Regions from separate parts of the Streptomyces sp. NPDC015131 genome, predicted to be linked through region 1. Evidence: riboswitches for the same ligand, from Rfam matches in the RefSeq annotation. Region 1 holds a riboswitch; each other region holds the start of a gene.
What was found. Region 1 has a riboswitch for cyclic di-AMP ahead of ACF08D_RS25250 (transglycosylase family protein). Riboswitches for the same ligand answer to the same signal wherever they lie in the genome.
Positions count from the first base shown of each region.

Region 1 (5,412 bases):
ACGCCCCGCCGGGTGGCCGCGTTCGCCCCGCGCGTGCAGGAGCTGACGGACCGGCTGATCGGCGACTTCGCCGCGCGGGGGAGCGCGGACCTCATCCACGAGTTCGCCTTCCCGCTCCCCATCTACGCGATCTGCGACATGCTCGGCGTGCCCCGCGAGGACCAGGACGACTTCCGCGACTGGGCGGGAATGATGATCCGGCACGGGGGAGGGCCCCGGGGCGGGGTCGCCCGGTCGGTGAAGAAGATGCGCGGCTACCTGGCCGAGCTGATCCACCGCAAGCGCGACGACCTCGGCGACGACCTGATCTCGGGGCTCATCCGGGCCTCCGACCACGGCGAGCACCTCACCGAGAACGAAGCCGCCGCGATGGCGTTCATCCTGCTCTTCGCGGGCTTCGAGACGACGGTGAACCTCATCGGCAACGGCGTGTACGCGCTGCTGCGCCACCCCGGCGAGCGCGAGCGCCTCCAGGCGTCCCTGGCCGCCGGGGAGCGGGGGCTGCTGGAGACCGGGGTGGAGGAACTCCTGCGCTACGACGGGCCGGTGGAGCTGGCGACCTGGCGGTTCGCCACCGAGCCGCTCACCGTCGGGGGCGAGCGGATCGCCGCGGGCGACCCGGTGCTCGTGGTGCTCGCCGCCGCCGACCGGGACCCCGAGCGGTTCGCCGGGCCGGACACGCTGGACCTGGCGCGCCGGGACAACCAGCACCTGGGGTACGGGCACGGCATCCACTACTGCCTCGGCGCACCGCTCGCCCGGCTGGAGGGGCAGACCGCGCTGGCGACCCTGCTGACCCGGCTGCCGGACCTCCGGCTCGCCGTGGACCCGGCGGATCTGCGGTGGCGGGGCGGGCTCATCATGCGGGGATTGCGCACGCTCCCGGTGGAATTCACCCCGTACGCGAAGTGACGCCCGCTGACGGACCGTCAGTTCTGTGATCTTCGCGTGATCGGGGGTGCATCGACTTGTGACGAACGTTCGAATGCCGCTACGTTCACCGTCACCTCAGCAGTCACGCGAAAGGCAGCACCGCATGCGCTCCGGGAACGGCCGGCACCGACGACCTCGCCAAGCCCCCGCCATCGTCGTCGCGGCAGGGGTGACCGGATCCGCGATCGCCCTCCCGCTGCTCGGCGCCGGCTCCGCGACGGCGGCCGACGCCACCACATGGGACCGCGTCGCCGAGTGCGAGTCGGGCGGCATGTGGAGCGCCGACCTCGGCAACGGCTTCTACGGCGGCCTCCAGATGTCCCAGGAGACCTGGGAGTCGTACGGCGGCCTCGCCCACGCCCCGCGCCCCGACCTCGCCAGCCGCGCCCAGCAGATCTCCGTCGCCGAGAAGGTGTACGCCGCGACGGGCGCCAAGGCGTGGGAGACCTGCGCCCCGATCGCGGGCCTGGGCGGCGCCACCGCGGCCCCCGCCGACCCCACCGCCACCACCCCGGCGCCCGGCGCCACGGATCCGGCCGAGACGCTGGAGGACCCGGACGCGCCCGGGGCCACCGCCCCGGCCCGCCCCACCGACCCGGTCGGCTCCCTCCTGCCCGGCGACCCGGCGGAGCCCGCCGCGCCGCCCGCGTCCGGCACGCCGGGGACGCCCGCCTCGGGCACCGGCAAGCACCGGGGCGAGCCCGCCAAGGAGGAGACCCCGGCCACCGGCCCGGCCGCGCCCACCGCGCCGGCCGGCACCGCGGCGCCCACCGCCCCCGCCGAACCGGCGGCCCCGGGCGCGCCGGGCACCGCCACGGGCGAAACCGGCGACAAGCCCGCCGATCCCACCAAGCCCGCCGTTCCCGGCAATACGGACGACGAGCGTGAAACCGGTGCACACCCCTCCCGGGGCGACGGGGCGACCCGCGACCCGGGCAGCGTCGAGCCCGGCGCGTACACGGTCCGCCCCGGCGACAACCTCTCGGCCATTGCGGACGAGCAGGGCGTGGCGGGCGGCTGGGCCGCCCTCTACCAGGCGAACCAGGGCGTCGTGGGCGGCGACCCGGACCTGATCCTCCCCGGCCAGAGCCTGGAGCTGACGGCCGATCAGCCGTAGCCGCACACGGGGGTGTCGGGGCTTATGTCCCCTTCTGCGGGAGTGAGACATGAATCTCTTCACCCCCTCCGGCCGGCCGGGCGCGTCCGAATCGCCCAATCCGCCCGTCACCTGCGTAAACGCCCGTCAAGGGCAGGCGGATAAGGGTTGATTGACCCGGATGTCCGTCTTTGAACTTCGGACGGGTGTGCGTCTACGGTCGTGACCGCTCGCCACCGCGGGCCCCTTCAGCCGGAACGCCGAATCCTGCCGCCGGCCGGAGGGAACAGTCGTCGCGTCAGCGCCGAAGGCAGGAGCGGGGGACCCAAGGTAGGTGCCGGGGCCCGGCCATGGAGACATGGCGCGGGGACCGGCTAGGGGTGAAGCCGCGCGCACACCAGTGCCGTGCGGCCGGGCAGCTCACGCCCGAACCCGACAGCTCACCTCGCAGGCGTCGGTGAGGAGATGTCCCATGCTGTTCTCCGGCAAGGCCAAGCACCGTCGCCCGTCCAAGGCCGTCCGATTCGCCGCGTTCGCCGGTATCACCGGTGCCGCCGTCGCCGCCCCGCTGATGGGCGCCACCACCGCCTCGGCCGCCACCACCGCCGAGTGGGACAAGGTCGCCCAGTGCGAGTCCGGCGGCGACTGGTCCATCAACACCGGCAACGGCTACTACGGCGGCCTCCAGTTCTCGGCCTCCACCTGGGCCGCGTACGGCGGCACCGCCTTCGCCCAGACCGCCGACCAGGCGTCGAAGTCGCAGCAGATCCAGATCGCTGAGAAGGTCCTCGCCGGCCAGGGCAAGGGCGCGTGGCCGAGCTGCGGCGTCGGCCTGTCCAACGCCGCCTACGACGGCGGTGCCGAGCAGGCGCAGCCGCAGCAGGAGCGCAAGGCCGAGGAGCCCACCACGCGCAGCGAGCAGCGCACCGCGCCGCAGGCCGCCCCCAAGGCCGACGCCGCCCCCAAGGCCGAGTCGAAGAAGACCGTCACCACCCCGACCGGCAAGAAGGTCGAGAAGGGCGACGGCGAGTACAAGGTGAAGACCGGCGACACCCTCAGCACCATCGCCGCCGACAAGAAGGTCACCGGCGGCTGGGCGAAGCTCTTCGAGCTGAACAAGGACATCGTCGACGACGCCGACCTGATCTACCCGGGCCAGCAGCTCCACCTGAGCTGACCCGCCACCAGCCGCCCCGGCCCGGTGCGCCCTTCCCCCGTGCGCACCGGGCCGGGGTTTCCCGTCCCCGGCCCGCTCGCGGCGGGCGCGCCCGGGCGGGGGCCCGCCTGAGCGGCCCCGCGCACACTGCGACTACCGCTCGGTAACTTTCGCGGCGATTCGCCCGTAATGCCGTCCCATGAGCCCTTTTTCGTCCCAGGAGGCGGGCGTCGGCGGGCTCCGGCTCCCGGGCCGGTTAGGCTCTTGCCGCAAGGCCATAGACCCTGCACCACCACGCGTCACTACTTGCGTCACATCCCAGAAGGAGATGCTCGTGCCGTCCATCGACGTCGTCGTAGCCCGGGAAATCCTGGACTCCCGAGGCAACCCCACGGTCGAGGTCGAGGTCGGCCTCGACGACGGCAGCACCGGCCGTGCTGCCGTCCCGTCCGGTGCCTCCACCGGTGCCTTCGAGGCCCTCGAGCTCCGCGACGGTGACAAGGACCGCTACCTCGGCAAGGGTGTCGAGAAGGCCGTCCTCGCCGTCATCGAGCAGATCGGCCCGGAGCTCGTCGGCTACGACGCCACCGAGCAGCGGCTGATCGACCAGGCGATGTTCGACCTGGACGCCACGCCGGACAAGTCGTCCCTCGGCGCCAACGCCATCCTCGGCGTCTCCCTGGCCGTCGCCCACGCCGCCTCCGAGGCGTCGGACCTGCCGCTCTTCCGCTACCTGGGCGGCCCGAACGCGCACCTGCTGCCCGTTCCGATGATGAACATCCTCAACGGCGGCTCGCACGCCGACTCCAACGTGGACATCCAGGAGTTCATGATCGCGCCGATCGGCGCCGAGTCCTTCTCCGAGGCCGTGCGCTGGGGCGCCGAGGTCTACCACACCCTCAAGAAGGTGCTGAAGGAGAAGGGCCTCTCCACCGGCCTGGGCGACGAGGGCGGCTTCGCCCCGAACCTCGACTCCAACCGCGCCGCGCTCGACCTCATCCTGGAGGCCATCAAGCAGGCCGGCTACGCCCCGGGCAAGGACATCGCCCTGGCGCTGGACGTCGCCGCGTCCGAGTTCTACAAGGACGGCTCGTACGAGTTCGAGGGCAAGTCCCGCTCGGCCGCCGAGATGACCGACTACTACGCCGAGCTGGTCGAGGCGTACCCGCTGGTCTCCATCGAGGACCCGCTGTTCGAGGACGACTGGGACGGCTGGAAGACCATCACCGAGAAGCTGGGCTCCAAGGTCCAGCTCGTGGGCGACGACCTGTTCGTCACCAACCCCGAGCGCCTGGCCCGCGGCATCGACGAGAACGCCGCCAACGCCCTGCTGGTCAAGGTCAACCAGATCGGCTCGCTCACCGAGACCCTGGACGCCGTCGAGCTGGCCCAGCGCAACGGCTTCAAGTGCATGATGTCGCACCGCTCCGGCGAGACCGAGGACGTCACCATCGCCGACCTGGCCGTCGCCACCAACTGCGGCCAGATCAAGACCGGTGCCCCGGCCCGCTCCGAGCGCGTCGCCAAGTACAACCAGCTCCTGCGCATCGAGGAGATCCTCGACGACGCCGCGGTCTACGCCGGCCGCAGCGCCTTCCCGCGCTTCAAGGGCTGACCCCGGAGGGCTCGCGCCCCGGGGCCCGCGCCCCGCGGGCCGGCCCTTCCCCGCCCGGGTTACGTACGTCCCCGGCCACGGTCCCGTACCGTGTCCGGGGACGTATGTACGTGACGGGCAGGGGAGGCGGTGCACCACATGGCCCGGGACCGGTTCTCCACCGCGACCAGGCTGCGACTGCTCGGCGAGCAGACCGCCGCCCGTGTCTACCGCTCCCAGAACCGCCGCCAGGCCCGCCGCTCGCGGCTGACCGGCCGCGCGGCCTTCCTGGCGCTGGTGGTCTGCTCGCTGGTGGTGGCCCTGGCGTACCCGATGCGCCAATGGGTGTCCCAGCGCGCCGAGATCGCCGAGCAGGAGCGGCTCGCCGCCGAGGCCGGCGAGCGCGTCGAGCGGCTGCGCGACGAGAAGGCGCGGCTCCGGGACGACGCCTACATCCGGCGCCTGGCGCGCGAGCACCTCCACTACGTCCTACCGGGGGAGACCGGCTACACGGTCATCGACCCCGACGCGGTGCGCCGGCACCGCGACGACCAGGGCGCGGCCGACCGCCCCTGGTACTCCAACCTCTGGGACGGCGTCGACACCGCCGACCGCACCGATCGCGAGTAGAAC
Region 1 covers NZ_JBIBVB010000006.1:436,756-442,167, forward strand. Annotated here, with positions in the region: gene ACF08D_RS25240 (cytochrome P450) at 1-912, shown strand, start outside; gene ACF08D_RS25245 (transglycosylase family protein) at 1,103-2,050, shown strand; cyclic di-AMP (ydaO/yuaA leader) riboswitch at 2,322-2,498, shown strand; gene ACF08D_RS25250 (transglycosylase family protein) at 2,502-3,206, shown strand; gene eno (phosphopyruvate hydratase) at 3,520-4,800, shown strand; gene ACF08D_RS25260 (septum formation initiator family protein) at 4,939-5,409, shown strand.

Region 2 (5,412 bases), on a different contig from region 1:
AGGTGGACCGTCGTCATGATGATGTCGTCGAAGTCCAGGGCGTTGGCCTCGCGCAGCCGCGCCTGGTACATCCGGTACGCCTCGGCGAGGGTCTTCTCGAAACCGTCGGCGGCCTGGTCGGCGAAGGTCTCCTCGTCGATCAGCTCGTTCTTCAGGTTGGAGATCTTGGCGCTGAACGACTTGGGCGGGAACTTCTTCGGGTCCAGGTCCAGGTCGCGGCAGACCAGCGCCATCAGCCGCTTGGAGTCGGCGGCGTCGTAGATCGAGAAGGACGAGGTGAAGCCGAGCTTCTTCGACTCGCGGCGCAGGATGCGGACGCACGCGCTGTGGAAGGTCATGACCCACATCGCGTTGGCGCGCGGGCCGACGAGCTGCTCGACGCGCTCCTTCATCTCGCCGGCGGCCTTGTTGGTGAAGGTGATCGCCAGTATCTGGCCGGGGTGGACGTGCCGGGTGGCCAGCAGGTGGGCGATCCGGTGGGTGAGCACCCGGGTCTTGCCCGACCCGGCACCGGCGACGATGAGCAGCGGGGACCCGGTGTGCACGACGGCGGCGCGCTGCTGGTCGTTCAGCCCGTCCAGGAGGGCGGCGGCGTCGACGACCGGACGCGGGGCGCCGTCGCGGTAGTGGCTGTCCCGGGCCGGGGGCACGTCGAAGTGACCGCCGAAGAGGTCGTGCGGGACCTCCTCCGGGGCCGGGCCGTGCCCGGGGCCCTCCCGGTCCTCGGGGGGCGGCGGGGGCTCCTCGGAGGCGTGGTTCCGGAGGTCCGCCAGGAAGCTGTCGTCAAAGAGGCTGCTCATCGCCTATCGAGTCTAGGCGGCCCCACTGACAGCCGTGGACGAACCGGCAAGAGGCCCGAATCGTCACGCTCCGCACCGGCCCGGCGACATCACGCCAAGGTCACGAAAACGTATCGGGCATATCGAACATCATCCTTCACAGCACCACCACAGTTTGGCTAGCGTGCTCGCCCAAGCGGTCCGTTTTCGCATCGGCGAACCACGCCGGTCGGACCGCTTACGCCGAATTCGTGCTGCCCTCCGGGGCAGTTCGGAACCGGGGACCCACCACGTACGACTCGTACGACCGAGGTGAATCGGCCCGCCGCCCTCGGGCACGGCCGTAGGGCACCTTCCGTTCCGCCCGAACCTGACAGCTGACCCGGTAGGCGGTCCACGGAAGGAGATGCCGGCCTTGGCGTCGCATCGCAAGCCGCGCGCAACGCGCACCTTGCACACCCTGCATGCCCACTCGCCCGCCGTCGGGGTCACGACGGCCGCCGCGCTGGCCTCGGTCACGCTCCTGTCGTCACAGGGCGCGACCGCCGCCACCGCCGCTCCGGGCGATCCGGACCGGGGGCCGACGGTCGAGGAGGTACAGAGAAAGGTCGACGACCTCTACCGGCAGGCGGGTACGGCGGCGACGCAGCCCGCGCGGACCGCGCCCCCGCCGCCGCGGGCCGTCCCGCGGCAGCGCACGGGCGGCGGAGGCGGTGACCGGACCGGCGGGGAGGCGCCCCGGGGCGGCGGCGAGAGGCTCGGCGGCCTGCCGGTCGGAAGCGGCCTGGGCGGCCGGAGCGACGTGAGCGGCCTGAGCGACCTGAGCGACCTGAGTGACACGGGCGACCTGAGCAGGACGGGCGGGAGCGGGACGGCCGGGGCCTTCGCGGGCGGGAGCGGGACGGCCGGGGCCGGGACCGGGGTGTACGCGGAGGGTCCCACCCTGGACAGGGCTTTCGCAGACGGGGCTTTCGCGGACGGAACCTTCGGCGACGGGGCGTTCGCGGACTTCGGGGGCGGGCCGCTCACGGACGCGACGCCCGCGGGCGGCACGCTCGTCGCGGGGGCGCCGGGGGACGTCCTGGAGGGCGCCCCGGAGGCGCCCGCGCCCGGCGCGCCGGCGTACGACCCGCTCACCGGCCTGGCGCCGGTACCGCCGATGCCGCCGGCGCCGACCCTGCCGCTCCTGCCCTCGCAGCCCGGGGCCGGGCCGGTGGACGAGCACCTGCCCCCGCCCGTGGCGAGCGAGCGGGTGCCCGAGGCCGACTGGGCGGCACCCGCCACGCACGCGGCGCCCGCCACGCATACGGCGCCCGGGCCCGAGGCGGACGCGGCGTCCGAGGCGCAAGAGTCGCTCCGTACCACCAAGCAGACCACGCAGCGGAAGCTCGCCGAGGCCCGCGCGGTGCTGGCCCGTGCGACGGCCGGGTCCGCACCGGCCCGGCGAACCGAGCCGTGCCACCCCGAACCGAACCGGGCCGAGCCGACCCCGACCGAGCCGAACCGGGCCGAGCCGTGCCGCCCCGGCGCGGAGGCGGGCCGCACCAGCAAGGCCCGCGAGGTGCTGGCCTTCGCCGAGGCGCAGATCGGCAAGCCGTACGTGTGGGGCGCGACCGGCCCCAGCTCGTACGACTGCTCGGGGCTCACCCAGGCCGCGTGGCGGGCGGCCGGGGTCGACCTGCCCCGTACGACGTGGGACCAGGCGATGGCGGGCACCCGGGTCGGCATCGAGGACCTGCGCCCGGGCGACCTGGTCTTCTACGACGAGCTCCGGCACGTGGCCGTGTACAAGGGCGACGGCCGGATCATCCACGCCCCGAGGCCCGGCGGACACGTCTGCGAGGAGGATCTCCACTCGATGCCGGTCGCCGGAGGGGTCCGCCCGGTCTGAGGCACCAAGAACAGGCTCGCCGCCGTTCGGATCTGTCAGGTCCAGAGGGTGGCGATGAAGATGTTCGCCATGGTCAGGCCGCCGACGGCTCCGAAGACGGCCTTGTCGACGCGCTCCTCGTCCCGCTTGACGTAGACCAGACCGAGGAGGACGACCAGGATCGCCAGCTTCACGCCGATCTTGACGTTGTTCACGGTCTGGTCGTCGGCCTGGTTGAGGCCGACGAGGACGACTCCCGTGATCAGCATGGTCAGCGCGCCGTGCAGCATCGCCGGACCGAAGCGCGCCGTACCCTCGCCCATCGCCTTCATCTGGGTCAGGAACCCGCCGAGCAGGCTGGCGATACCGATCACGTGCAGCGCGACGAAGACATTGATGAGTACGTCCATGGGGCGGAGCCTAGCCAGGGCGATACCACCGTTCGGCGGTAAGGGTCACCTCATTCGGCCCATCGGTCACGGCCGATACGGAAGGCGAGATTCCGTACGTGCGCGCCCCGTCGCTTCCGGTCGTGAACCGCCAGTCGCGGCCAATAGCGGTCATGCCCCCGCTCGGCCGTGACCGCCCGGCCTAGCGTCCTCCCCCAGGCCGACCGACCCCCGCCGAAGGAAGTGACCACCCCCGTGGCAGCGCACCGGAGACCCAAGCAGCACCCGCTGAGCGGCCGCGCGGCCGTCACCCTGGCGCTCGCCGGGGCGGCCACGGCGACCGCCTTCGAGGGTTCCGGGCACGCCGAGCCCCGGCAGACCGCCGCCCAGGTCGAGGCCCAGGCCGACCGGCTGTACCGGGAGGCGGAGGTGGCGACCGAGCGGTACAACGGCGCCCGCGAGGAGGTGCGGCGAACCACGGCGGCCCTGGGCGCCCTCCAGGACGAGGCCGCCCGCCGGACCGCCCGCCTCAACGCCGCCCGCGACGCGCTCGGGTCGGTGGCGGCCGCCCAGTACCGCAGCGGCGGCCTCGGCCCCTCCGCCCAGCTCGCCCTGTCCAGCGACCCCGACTCCTACCTGCGGGGCGCCGCCCTCGCGGACCGGGTCGGCGACCGCCATGCGACGGCCGTGACCGCCGCCCAGCGGCAGGCCACCGAGCTGGCCAGGCTGCGGGCCGAGGCGGTGGGCCGACTGCGCGACCTGACGGCCCGGCAGGCGGAGCTGGCCCGGCACAAGGCGACCGTGCGGAGCAGGATCGCCGCGGCGGACAAGCTCCTCACCCGGCTCACCGCCGCCGAGCGCGCCGCCTACGAGGCGCCGTCCACCGCGGCGGCCTCCGCCCCGGCGCCGGGCCCCGTCCGGGCGGGCAGCGCGCGGGCGGCGCGGGCGGTGGCCTTCGCGCACGGGGCCCTCGGCAAGCCGTACGTGTGGGGCGCCACCGGCCCGTCGGCCTACGACTGCTCGGGACTCACCCAGGCCGCTTGGCGCGCGGCGGGGGTGTCGCTGCCGCGCACCACGTACACCCAGATCGACGCCGGGCGGCGGGTGTCCCGCTCCGAGCTGGCCCCGGGCGACCTGGTCTTCTTCTACGCGGGCGTCAGCCACGTGGGGCTCTACATCGGCGACGGCCGGATGATCCACGCCCCGCGCCCGGGCGCCCCGGTCCGGATCGCGCCGATCGACGAAATGCCCTGGGCGGGCGCGACGCGGGTGGCCTGAGCCCGGGGCGCCCGGGCGGTCACGGCTGCCGTACGGGCAGCGCCCCCGGCACCGGCCCCGTACCCGTCCCCGTACCGGAACCGTCCCCCGGCCCCGTACCCGTACCGGAACCGTCCCCCGGCCCCGTACCCGTACCGGAACCGCCCCCCGCGCCCGACTCCGTACGACCGCCGGCACCCGACCCCGCACCGGCACCCGGCCCCGTACCCGAACCGGAACCGACCCCCGACCCCGCACCGGCACCCGGCTCCGCACCGCCATCGGGTCCCGCGCCCGCGCCCGGGGCGCTCTCCGCGCGGTACTGCTGCGTCAGCCACCGGAAGACCGACGGCACCTCGCGCACCCAGGTGCTGACGCGGTGACCGCCGTAGACCTGCTGGACGTCGACGCGCGTCGGGGCCTTGGCGACCCGGCGCAGGGCGAGGCCCTGCTGGTAGCCGTCGCCCCCGTCGCCGGTAAGAAGCAGGGTCACCCGGGGCGGGACGGCGGCGGACCGGAGCATGGTGACCGGGTTGTGGGCGCGCCGCAGCGCGGGGTCCTTGCCGGTGAGGGAGGAGGGCTCGGCGGCCGGGTCGTTGTAGCCGGACATGCTCACACCGAACCGGTAGCGGTCGGGGTGGGCGATGGCCAGCTTCGTGGCGCAGTGGGCGCCCGACGAGAAGCCGGCGACGGCCCAGCCGCCGGCGGTGTCCAGGGCGCGGAAGGAGTCGGTGACCGCCTTGCGCACGTCGACGCTGAGCCAGGTGTCGGCGTTGATCCGGCCGGGCACGTTGGCGCAACCGGTGTCGGTGTGGCCGAGGAGCTGGGTGCGCGGCGCGACGAGGATGAACGGCTCGACCGTGCCGTCGCGCATCAGCGGTTCCAGCTGGGTGTTGGCGTGCATGCCGACGAACCAGGACTTCGGCGAGCCGGGGAAGCCGGAGAGCAGCTGGACGACGGGGAACTTCCGGTTCTTGTACGCCGGGTCGTCGTACTGCGGCGGCAGCCACACGTACACCTCGGCCTTCACCCCGGACAGGCCGCCCTTGAGGCTGGTGCGCAGGACGCCGGGGCCGAGGGCCGGGTCGTCGGCGGGGGTGAAGGTGTGCCGGGCCCT
Region 2 covers NZ_JBIBVB010000003.1:727,291-732,702, forward strand. Annotated here, with positions in the region: gene pcrA (DNA helicase PcrA) at 1-800, opposite strand, end outside; cyclic di-AMP (ydaO/yuaA leader) riboswitch at 1,011-1,187, shown strand; gene ACF08D_RS14520 (C40 family peptidase) at 1,195-2,670, shown strand; gene ACF08D_RS14525 (hypothetical protein) at 2,706-3,059, opposite strand; gene ACF08D_RS14530 (NlpC/P60 family protein) at 3,294-4,316, shown strand; gene ACF08D_RS14535 (alpha/beta hydrolase) at 4,336-5,412, opposite strand, start outside.
Region 2: another riboswitch for cyclic di-AMP. It lies ahead of ACF08D_RS14520 (C40 family peptidase); the one in region 1 lies ahead of ACF08D_RS25250 (transglycosylase family protein).

Region 3 (5,412 bases), on a different contig from region 1:
GGCCGTCGCGGATGCCGATGTCGGCCTTGACGACGCCCCAGTGGTCGATGATGACGGCGCCGGTGACGACGGTGTCGGGGGCGCCCTCGGCGCGGGTGGCGCGGGACTGGCCCATGGACTCCCGGATCACCTTGCCGCCGCCGAACACCGCTTCGTCGCCGGAGCGTCCGGGGCCGCCGCAGCGGTCCTCCTCGATCTCGACGAGGAGGTCGGTGTCGGCGAGCCGGATGCGGTCGCCGGTGGTGGGGCCGAACAGGTCGGCGTAGCCGGGCCGGTCGAGGCGGACGCGGCTGAGGTCAGGCATCGAGGGGGCCTCCGGTCTGTCCGCGCAGGCCGGGGACGACACGCAGCCCGGCGAGCGGTACGAGTTCCACGTCGGCGGGGATGCCGGGCTCGAAGCGCACGGCGGTTCCGGCGGCGATGTTGAGCCGCAGGCCGCGGGCGGCCGCACGGTCGAAGTCGAGGCCGGGGTTGGCCTCGGCGAAGTGGTAGTGGGAGCCGACCTGGACGGGGCGGTCGGCGGCGTTGAGGACGGTGAGGCGGGTGACGGGGCGGCCCTCGTTGAGGAGGACGGGCTCGTCGGCGTACAGGATCTCTCCGGGGATCATCGGGCGCGCTCCCCCGTCAGACGATCGGTTCGTGGACGGTGACGAGCTTGGTGCCGTCGGGGAAGGTGGCCTCGACCTGGACGTCGTGGATCATCTCCGGGATGCCGTCCATCACCTCGTCGCGGGTGAGGACCTTGCGGCCGGACGCCATCAGCTCGCCCACGGTGCGGCCGTCGCGGGCGCCCTCCAGGATGTGGGAGGTGATGAGGGCGACGGCCTCGGGGTGGTTGAGCAGCACGCCGCGGGCCCTGCGCTTCTCGGCCACGTCGGCCGCGACATGGATGAGCAGACGTTCCTGTTCGTGCGGGGTCAGTTGCACGATTCACCTCACAGTCCTCCGCCCGGTCCGGTCCCGGGCGCAGCGGGACCCTATCCGGCTTCAACACTCTGTTGACCTGCGGGGACGAGTGTGGCCGAGAGATATTTCCATCTCTGGTCGAAGTTTTTCCGGGAGGTAAACCGGCCCTTTGCCCGCGCATGGCTGTGGGTGCGAACCGCCGGGTACATCCGTCCGGCCGGCGACGGGTCCCGGGAACGGCGGGAGGGGCGCCTCCGCTCCGGCGCGGCGCCGGGAGGTCCTTGACGGCGAGCGGCGCGCGCGTCGTGTGACGAGGGCTCAGTTCGACGGCACGGGACCGCCGCACCCCCGACGTGCCCTCCCCCGGACGGGCTCAGCAGTGCGAGAAACGCTCCCTCGTTCAGCGTAGGCATTCGGAGGAATTTCGTACGACGCGACTTGCGCAGCGGAACGACCCATCTGGCGGAATATCAGGTTCCGCCGCTGGTACGGGGATCGCCCGTGTCACGCCGCCGGGCCCCAAATCGACCCTGTCCACCCGAATGGATCAGTCGTGAGGAGCCTCACAAAAGGCCGTTTGGGCTCGGATTTTTCCCCTGGGATGGGTCAAGATCCCTGACGACGACAAGCCCCCGCCGCCGCGGCGGGGCGGTCCGGGCGGACGCCGAGTCCTGCCGCCGTCCGGACGACTGGTCGACAGGAGTGGATCGGCAGGAGTGGAGGACCCGAGCAGTACGGGTGACCGGACGCAGTACGTCCCCCCGGTCTCCCTTGGGGTGAAGCCGCGCGAGCGGCCGGGCAACTTCGCCAGCCCGAACCCGACAGGTCATCCTTCACAGGCGGCTGACGAAGGGTTGCGCATGACCGCGCAGATTCATGTCCCGTCTCTGCTGTCCCGGGCGGGTGCCGTCTCGGCACTCACCCTCGCCGCCGTCGGCGGCACCCTGCTGGCGCCGGGCGGCGTCCCGGAGGCGCAGGCCGCCCCGGCGCACGCGACCAAGGCGCTGAACATCGCCGCGTCCAAGAAGGGCGCTCCGTACGCCTACGGAGCGGTGGGCCCGTCCCGGTTCGACTGCTCCGGCCTGACGCTCTACTCGTACAAGAAGGCCGGCAAGAAGCTCCCGCGCACCGCGCAGCAGCAGTACAACAAGACCCGCCACATCTCCGCCTCCGGGCGGCAGAAGGGCGACCTGGTCTTCTTCCATCGCGGGAGCAGCGTCTACCACGTCGGGATCTACGCGGGTAACAACAAGATCTGGCACTCGCCGAAGTCGGGTTCGGTGGTGAAGCTGGACAAGATCTGGTCCTCGTCGGTCTGGTACGGACGCGTGCGCTGACGCTCCGCCACCGCGACCGACCGGTCGTGGGGGGGACCCGCCGGGCCGGCCCGGCGGGAGCCCCCGGCGGCGGGCGGGCGGCCTCAGGTCTGGACGGCGACCGTCCAGGGCAGCGCGATCCAGACGGTCTTGCCGCCGTCCGGCGTCGGGGTGACCGAGAGCCGCCCGCCCCGCTCGGCGGCGAGCCAGCGGATGATGACCATGCCGCGGCCGTTGTCCTGCTGCACGGCGGCCGGCAGCCGCTGCGGCCAGCGCGGGTGGCTGTCGGTGACGCCGATGCGGAGCCGCTCGTCGCGCTCCAGCCGGACGTCCACCGTGAAGGTGGGCGACTGGCCGAAGGTGTGCTGCACGGCGTTGGTGGCGAGTTCCGAGACGATCAGCCGGACCGTGTCGGCGGTGTCGGCGTCGTCGGCCAGCCCCCACTCCGTGAGGACCCCCGCCACATATCTCCTGGCGGCGGAGACCGAGGCGGGATCGCTCGGCAGTGTGACGGATGCTTCCTGATGGTCTGCCATGGCGAGGCCGTCCCTTTCCCACCGGGCCGGACTCCGACACGTACCGGATGTTTTTGAGGACGGCCTCGGATTGCGCTTCGCGCCAGACTGCCACTTATGTCGCCTCTGAGGGGGGCGATCCCCCAGGATCTGCGGGCATCTGTCGCTCGAAGCGGTGAACTCTACGACGCGAGAACGGATTTGGGCGGCACACTGAGGGGTTGGCCCGGCCGTACGGAGCGCACGGCGCGGTCCGGCGGTGCGCCGGCGCAGACCCGGTGAGGAACCGCGCGCCCCCGCGGCAGGCGGCCGGCCGCACCCGCCGTGGCGCGGTCCCGGCTCTCAGCCCGCCGACACGGCCCCCTCCGGCGCCGTACGGAGGACCACGGCGACCGCCTCGTCGATCTGACGTTCCGTCAAGTCGGCGCGGGCGGTGAGCCGGAGGCGGGAGATGCCGTCGGGGACCGACGGCGGCCGGAAGCACCCCACCGCGAGCCCCCCGGCCCGGCAGTCGGCGGCCCACGCCACGGCCTGCTCGGGCGAGGGCGCCCGGACCGACACCACCGCCGCGTCCGGCCGGGCGCCCGTCAGGCCCGCCGCGGTGAGTCGTGCGTGCAGTCCGGCCGCGACCTCCCGCGCCCGGCTCGCCAGGGCCGGCTCGGCCCGCAGCCGCCGCAGGGCCGCCAGCGCGCCGCCCGCCGCCGCCGGGGCGAGCCCGGTGTCGAAGATGAACGTCCGGGCGGCGTTGACCAGGTGGTCGATCACCCGGGCCGGCCCGAGGACCGCGCCGCCCTGGCTGCCCAGGGACTTGGAGAGCGTCAGCGTGGTGACCACGTCCGGGGCGCCCGCGAGCCCCGCCGCGTGCACCGCGCCGCGCCCGCCCTCCCCCAGCACGCCCAGGCCGTGCGCGTCGTCCACGACCAGGGCCGCGCCGTGCGCCCGGCATGCCGCCGCCAGCGCGGCCAGCGGCGCGGCGTCCCCGTCCACCGAGAACACCGAGTCGGTGACCAGCAGCGCCCGGCGGCCGGGGTGCGCGCCGAACGTCTTGGCGACGGCGTCCGGGTCGGCGTGCGGGACGACCGCCGTCTCGGCGCGCGAGAGCCGGCAGCCGTCGACGATCGAGGCGTGGTTGGCCGCGTCCGAGACGATCAGGGAGCCCGGGGCGCTCAGCGCGGTGAGCGCGGCGAGGTTGGCGGCGTACCCGGAGGAGAAGACCAGGGCCGCCTCCGCCCCGCAGAAGGCGGCCAGCTCCCGCTCCAGCTCGGCGTGCAGCTCGGTGGTGCCGGTCACCAGCCGGGAGCCGGTGGCGCCCGCGCCCCAGCGGCGGGCCGCGTCCGCCGCCGCGGCGGTGATCTCCGGGTGGTGCGTCAGGCCCAGGTAGTCGTTGCCCGCCAGGTCCAGGACCTCCGGGACGGCCGGGCGGGGGCGCAGCGTCCGGACCAGTCCGGCGTCCGCGCGGCGGCGGGCCTCCGCGTCGATCCAGTCGAAGGCGGAGGGGCCGCCGGCGGGCGGCGCCCCGGCGGGAACGGCCGCGTCCCCGCCCGGCGCGGGGGCGGGGACGGGGGCCGGCGAATCGGTCGGAGCCTGGGACATGTCCGGTTCCCTTTTGTAGACAGCGAACAGACCCTAATCGTGGTCGGGGGCCACCGGAGTGTGGTTATACACACACTCGAAAGCCGCTCTCCTGTTGAGTTCCTCCTTGGCCCGGGGCCGTGCCGTACGCCAGGATCAGGCCCATGGACCTGCTGAACACGCTGGTGGACAAGGGGCTTCGGCGCGAGCTGCCGACCCGCGAAGAAGCGCTCGCCGTGCTGGCGACCTCCGACGACGAGCTGCTGGACGTGGTGGCCGCGGCCGGCAAGGTGCGCCGCCAGTGGTTCGGGAGGCGGGTGAAACTCAACTACCTGGTCAACCTCAAGTCCGGCCTGTGCCCCGAGGACTGCTCCTACTGCTCGCAGCGGCTGGGCTCGAAGGCGGAGATCCTCAAGTACACCTGGCTCAAGCCGGAGGAGGCGTCCAAGGCGGCGGCCGCGGGTGTCGCGGGCGGCGCCAAGCGGGTCTGCCTGGTGGCCAGCGGACGCGGCCCCACGGACCGCGACGTCGACCGCGTCTCGAAGACCATCGAGGCGATCAAGGAGGAGAACCAGGACGTCGAGGTCTGCGCCTGCCTCGGGCTCCTCTCCGACGGCCAGGCGGAGCGGCTGCGGTCGGCGGGCGCCGACGCGTACAACCACAACCTCAACACGTCCGAGGGGACGTACGGGGAGATCACCACGACCCACACCTACGCGGACCGGGTCGACACCGTGCAGAAGGCGCACGCGGCGGGCCTGTCGGCGTGCTCCGGGCTGATCGCCGGCATGGGCGAGAGCGACGAGGACCTGGTCGACGTCGTGTTCGCGCTGCGCGAGCTGGACCCGGACTCGGTGCCGGTGAACTTCCTGATCCCCTTCGAGGGCACCCCGCTCGCCAAGGAGTGGAACCTGACGCCGCAGCGCGCGCTGCGCATCCTGGCGATGGTCCGGTTCGTCTGCCCGGACGTGGAGGTACGCCTCGCGGGCGGGCGCGAGGTGCATCTGCGGACGCTCCAGCCGCTGGCCCTGCACCTGGCCAACTCGATCTTCCTGGGCGACTACCTCACCAGTGAGGGGCAGGCCGGCAAGGCGGACCTGGAG
Region 3 covers NZ_JBIBVB010000004.1:804,597-810,008, forward strand. Annotated here, with positions in the region: gene ACF08D_RS19700 (urease subunit alpha) at 1-304, opposite strand, end outside; gene ACF08D_RS19705 (urease subunit beta) at 297-608, opposite strand; gene ACF08D_RS19710 (urease subunit gamma) at 625-927, opposite strand; cyclic di-AMP (ydaO/yuaA leader) riboswitch at 1,559-1,763, shown strand; gene ACF08D_RS19715 (C40 family peptidase) at 1,767-2,243, shown strand; gene ACF08D_RS19720 (ATP-binding protein) at 2,327-2,758, opposite strand; gene ACF08D_RS19725 (8-amino-7-oxononanoate synthase) at 3,080-4,330, opposite strand; gene bioB (biotin synthase BioB) at 4,474-5,412, shown strand, end outside.
Region 3: another riboswitch for cyclic di-AMP. It lies ahead of ACF08D_RS19715 (C40 family peptidase); the one in region 1 lies ahead of ACF08D_RS25250 (transglycosylase family protein).

Region 4 (5,412 bases), on a different contig from region 1:
AGAACGTGCGGGTGGCCAACGGCGACGCGATCATCCTGCTGCGGGAGATGCTGGAGCCCGCCGCCCTCGACGGCGTACGCGTGTACTTCCCCGACCCCTGGCCCAAGAAGCGGCACCACAAGCGCCGGCTGATCCAGCCGGAGTTCCTGAACCTGGTGGCCACCCGGATGAAGCCCGGGGCGGTGCTGCACTGCGCCACCGACTGGGAGCCGTACGCCGAGCAGATGCTGGAGGTCCTGGACGCGCGCCCGGACTTCGCCAACACCGCGCCCGGTGGCGGTTTCGCGCCGCGCCCCGCGTTCCGGCCGCTGACCCGTTTCGAGGGGCAGGGCCTGGACAAGGGTCATGTGGTGCACGACCTGCTGTTCCGGCGGGTCTGAGCGGCGGGCACCAGCCGGCTCGCGCGCCGGGCACCAGCCGTCGTCCGCGCCGGGTGTGCGCCCGGCACCAGCCGTCGTCCGCGCCGGCTCGCGCGCCGGGCACCAGCCGTCGTCCGCGCCGGCTCGCGCGCCGGGCACCAGCGGTCCTGCGCTCCGGGTGCCGCAGCTGTAGCAATGCCGTCGCGCACTGTCAGTGCCGGTCGTTAGGGTCGATCGCGTGTCCCACTCGTCTACGCAGTACCAGTCGCCGTTCCCGGCCGTCCCGGCGTATGAACCGCAGCCGTCGTTCGACGCCGTGCCGGAGCGTGCCCGCTGGCACTACCGGCCCCGCCACCGCTTCTGGCGCAGCCGGGCGGTGCGGGCGTCCGCGGTCGTCCTCGTGCTCGCGCTGTGCGGGCTGGTGATCCTCGCGCTGGTGCGGGAGCAGACCGGCACGGAGGGCTTCCTCGTCGGGCTGGGCCTCGCGCTGCTGCCCGTTCCGCTGCTGATGGCGGCGTTCCGCTGGCTGGACCGGGTGGAGCCGGGCCCCTGGCGGAACCTGCTCTTCTCGTTCGCGTGGGGCGCGTGCGCCGCCGCGCTGGTCGCCATCGTCGCCAACACCTTCGCGACCCGCTGGATAGCCACGGCCACGGCCGACCCGGCGTCCGCGGACACGCTCGGCGCCACCGTCATCGCGCCCGTGGTGGAGGAGAGCGCCAAGGCCGCCGCCGTGCTGCTGGTGTTCGTGTTCCGCAGACGGGAGTTCACCGGGATCGTCGACGGGGTGGTGATCGCCGGGTTCACGGCGACCGGCTTCGCCTTCACCGAGAACATCCTGTATCTGGGCAACGCCTTCGGGGAGGACCAGGAGTTCGGGACGTCGGGTTTCGCGTCCGTCACGGCGGCGACGTTCTTCGTCCGGATCGTGATGTCCCCGTTCGCGCACCCGCTGTTCACCGTGCTCACCGGCGTGGGCTTCGGCATCGCGGCGGCGGCCGCGCGCGGCCGGCGCGTACGCCGGGTGGCGCTGCCGGTGCTGGGGCTCGCCCTGGCCATGGGCATGCACGCGTTGTGGAACGGGTCGGCGGCGCTCGGGCCGTGGGGCTTCTACGCGGTGTATGGGGCGTTCATGCTGCCGGCGCTCGGGCTGCTGACGTGGCTGGCGATATGGTCCCGCCAGCGCGAGTTGCGCACGATAGCGGGCGAGCTCCCGGCGTACGCGTCGGCGGGCTGGCTGACGCCCGCCGAGCCGCCGGCGCTCTCCTCGATGCGGGCGCGGGCGCTGGCCCGGGGGTACGCGGCGCGCTGCTTCGGCCCGGCGGCGGCTCGCGCGGTCGGCGAGTACGAGGCGTTCGCGACATCGCTGGCGTTCCTGCGCCACCGGGCGCGCCGGGGGACGGTGGGCCACGACTTCATGGCGCGCGAGCAGGAGTTGCTGCACCACCTGTGGCAGCGCAAGGAGGTCGCGGGGCCGGCGCTGACGTACGCGGCGCGGGCGACCGGCCGGGTCCGGACGCCGCCTCCGCACCTGGACTACGGCGGCTACAACCCGTACCGCTTCTAGGGCGGGCCGGGCCATACCGGCAGCCCTGGCGTCGGGGGGTGTGCCGCCAGGGCTGCCGGGGTCGGGGCGCGGGTGGGCGCAGGGGCCAGGAGTGGGAAATGTGCGAGGTGCCCGCGACGGGGCGGGGGATCAGACGGAGAGGCCCTTGCCGCGCAGCCAGGCGAGCGGGTCGATGCCGTCGCCGCCCGGGGTGTGCACCTCCAGGTGCAGGTGCGGCCCGGTGACATTGCCGGTGGCGCCGACCCGGCCGATGGTCTCGCCGGTGCCGACCGTCTGACCGGCGCCGACCGTCATGGACGACAGGTGGCAGTACCAGACCTCGGTGCCGTCCTCCAGCTCCAGCACGATGCGGTAGCCGTAGGAGCCGGACCAGCCGGCCGACTTGACGGTGCCACCGTGGACGGCCTTGGCGGGGGTGCCCGTGGGGGCGGCGAGGTCGAGGCCGGTGTGGTAGCCGGAGGACCACATGTTGCCGGCCTGGCCGTAGGTGGAGGTGATGGTGTACGAGGAGGTCGGGAGCGACCAGCTGCCGGCGAGCTTCGCGAGCCGCTCCTCCTCGGCGGCCTTCGCCTTGGCGGCGGCCTCGGCCTTGGCGGCGGCTTCCGCCTTCGCCTTCTCGTCGGCGGCCTGCTTCTGGGCGGCGGACTGCTGGGCCTTGGCCTGGGCGGCGGCCTGTTCGGCGGCGGCGGTCTCGGCGGCGGCCTTCGCCTCGGCGTCGGCGGTGGCCTGCTGCTGCTCGGCCTGCTGGAGGATGCGGGCGCGCAGGGCCTCGCCGGCGTCGGCGGCGCTGCTGCTCTGCTGCGCGGCGGTGTCCCGGTCGCCGCCGGCGGTGAGGTTGGCCGCGGTGAGCGGTCCGCCGTCGGTCCCGTCGGCCGCGCCTCCGTCCCCGTCGCCGTCACCGGAGTCGGTGTCGTCGGAGATCAGGGAGCCGATGCCGGGCAGGGCCTCGGCGTCGGGGAGGTTGTCGGTGACGATGTCCGGCAGGGATATGGAGACCGCCGGCTTGTCCTGCGCGGTGGCCATGCCGCCCGCGCCGACCGCCGCGATGACGCCCACGCCGAGGACGGTGGAGCTGCGGGCGAGTCCGCCGCGCTGCTTGGCCACCCGGTGCCGGCCCCGGACGGGGCGGACGGACTCCTCGGTGGGGTTCCACTCCTCCCACTGCCCGTTTACGGGTGCGGCGTCCGGGGCACCCGACGTGCTGAAGGATCCGGTGGAACCGAGGGGAGCTGCGGGGGCAGGGCTGTTGGACGCCACGGAGGCGTACTCCTTTCCTTCCTTCTCGCCTACCGGGTTAGCTGACGGGTTCGGAGCAGGAAGGTCTCCTACGGGCCCTGTTCGGCCCGATTCACCCCATGGTGGTGGTTCCCCGGTTCCCTTGCGGAATTCGGCGCACGCGCACGGTGCCGTCTCTGGCGACGGCTGGGACGACCGCGCTGCGTTATCGAACGTTAATAGACGCAGGCTCCGGATTCCAAGCCGTTCCTACTGATCATTAACCACGAAACCGGGGGACGTACCCGCCCACAGCGGGGCACATCCGGGCGAGTTGATCGCGCATCAGAAACATGCATCCGCCACAGTTGTTCTGACGGTTCGTCATATGTTATGCGCAGGGGCGCCCGCCGACTACGCACCGTACGGACGGCGGAAAACACCACGCGCCCTTCAGGGCACGACCGGGATCGTGCGCCGCCGCTCCGGCTGGCCCTGCGCCGGCCGGGCGACCGCCAGCAGCGCCATGTCGTCGGTCGCCCCGCCGCCGGTGTGCCGCCGCACATCGCCCACCAGGGCGTCCAGCACCGCGTCCGGCCCGGGGAACAGCCGCCCCGTCAGCCGGGCCACCGGGTCGTAGAAGACCCCCCGCGCGTCACGCGCCTCCGACAGCCCGTCCGTGTAGAGGAGGAGCGTCGCGCCCGCCGGGTACGGCGCCTCGAACGCCCGGTCCGGCCACGTTGCCAGGTCCGCCATGCCCAGGGGCAGCGCCGGCACCGCCTGCTCCAGCGGCTCGACGCTCCCGTCCGCGTACAGCATCAGCGGTACGGGGTGCCCCCGGTCGAGCACCCGCACCACGTCCTGGCCCCGGGGGATCTCCGCCAGCACCGCCGTGGTGAACCCCTCGAAGGCGTCCAGGCCGTCCCGCCGCGTCCCCTCCCGCGCCAGCGCCCGCTCCAGCCGCTGCGCCACGCCCTCCAGCGAGCTCTCCTGCTCGGCCGCCTCCCGGAACGCCCCGATCACCACCGCCACGGCCTCGACCGCGCCCATGCCCTTGCCCCGTACGTCCCCCACCACCAGCCGCACCCCGAACGGCGTGTCCTGCACCGCGAACAGGTCGCCCCCGATGAACGCGTCCGCCTGCGCCGCCTCGTACCGCGCCGCCACCTGCAGCCCGCCGATCCGCTCGGCGGGCGTCGGCAGCACGGCCCGCTGCGCCGTCTCGGCGATCACCCGCGCCGACGCGAGCCGCTCCCCGCTGCGCCGCACGACCCGGTTGATCAGCAGCGCCAGCCCGGCCACCACGAGCACCGTGAGGATCTCGGTGAGGTTCTGCGTGTCGTCCTGGTACGCCTTGCCCAGGTGCAGCCCCCACATGGCCAGCACCGCGAACAGCCCGGCCAGCAGCGTGGCGCGGGCGGTGAACAGCGGCGCGGCGACCAGCGGGGCCGCGACGAACAGCGGTACGGCGGTGAACCGCGCCGGGGTCGTCAGGTCGTACACCACCCCGCCCGCGATCAGCAGCGCGGGCAGTGCGCTCACGAACCCCCGGGCCCACGCCCGCTCCCCGCCGTCGTCGCCGTCCCGCGCTCGCTGCCCCACCACTGGCCTCCTGCCCGGTCCGCCCACGGCTGCGGACGGTACCGCGCGCCACCCCACCGGAGCGGAGCCGCGCCGCACGGCGCCCCACCCTCCGCCGTCCGAGCGACGAGGCCCCGCGCCCCTCCCGGGACGCGCGAGCACGACGAAGGCCCGGTGCGCAATGCACCGGGCCTTCGTCTTCAGTAGCGGGGACAGGATTTGAACCTGCGACCTCTGGGTTATGAGCCCAGCGAGCTACCGAGCTGCTCCACCCCGCGTCGGTGAACACCACCCTACGCCATCCGGCGCACGATCCCCAATCCATTGCCCGCCCGGGCCCCCGGAGCGGGCCGGAGGGCGGGCGTGCCACCCTGGACGACCGCGTCAACGTCGCGTCAAGAGGGCGTCGCGGGCGCGGCGGACGGGGAGGGACGGATGGCTGGGACGGACACGCCCGAGGCGTACCTGAGCGGGTACGACGGGATCATCGCCGCCGCCTGCGCCACCGGCAGACGGCTGAGCCGGGACGAGCTGGAGGCGCTGCGGGCGCAGGGCGAGCGGGCGGCGGAGGCGGGGCTCGGGCTGCGGGCCCTCGTACGCGCCCACCTCTGTGCCGCCCAGGAGGTGTCGGCGCGGCTGCGCGGCCGGGAGGCGGACCACCTGCTCGTGGCGGTGGAGCAGGCGGTGGACGCC
Region 4 covers NZ_JBIBVB010000010.1:15,787-21,198, forward strand. Annotated here, with positions in the region: gene trmB (tRNA (guanosine(46)-N7)-methyltransferase TrmB) at 1-380, shown strand, start outside; gene ACF08D_RS30910 (PrsW family intramembrane metalloprotease) at 598-1,923, shown strand; gene ACF08D_RS30915 (M23 family metallopeptidase) at 2,053-3,180, opposite strand; cyclic di-AMP (ydaO/yuaA leader) riboswitch at 3,192-3,326, opposite strand; gene ACF08D_RS30920 (PP2C family protein-serine/threonine phosphatase) at 3,592-4,740, opposite strand; tRNA gene ACF08D_RS30925 (tRNA-Met) at 4,924-4,997, opposite strand; gene ACF08D_RS30930 (PucR family transcriptional regulator) at 5,155-5,412, shown strand, end outside.
Region 4: another riboswitch for cyclic di-AMP. It lies ahead of ACF08D_RS30915 (M23 family metallopeptidase); the one in region 1 lies ahead of ACF08D_RS25250 (transglycosylase family protein).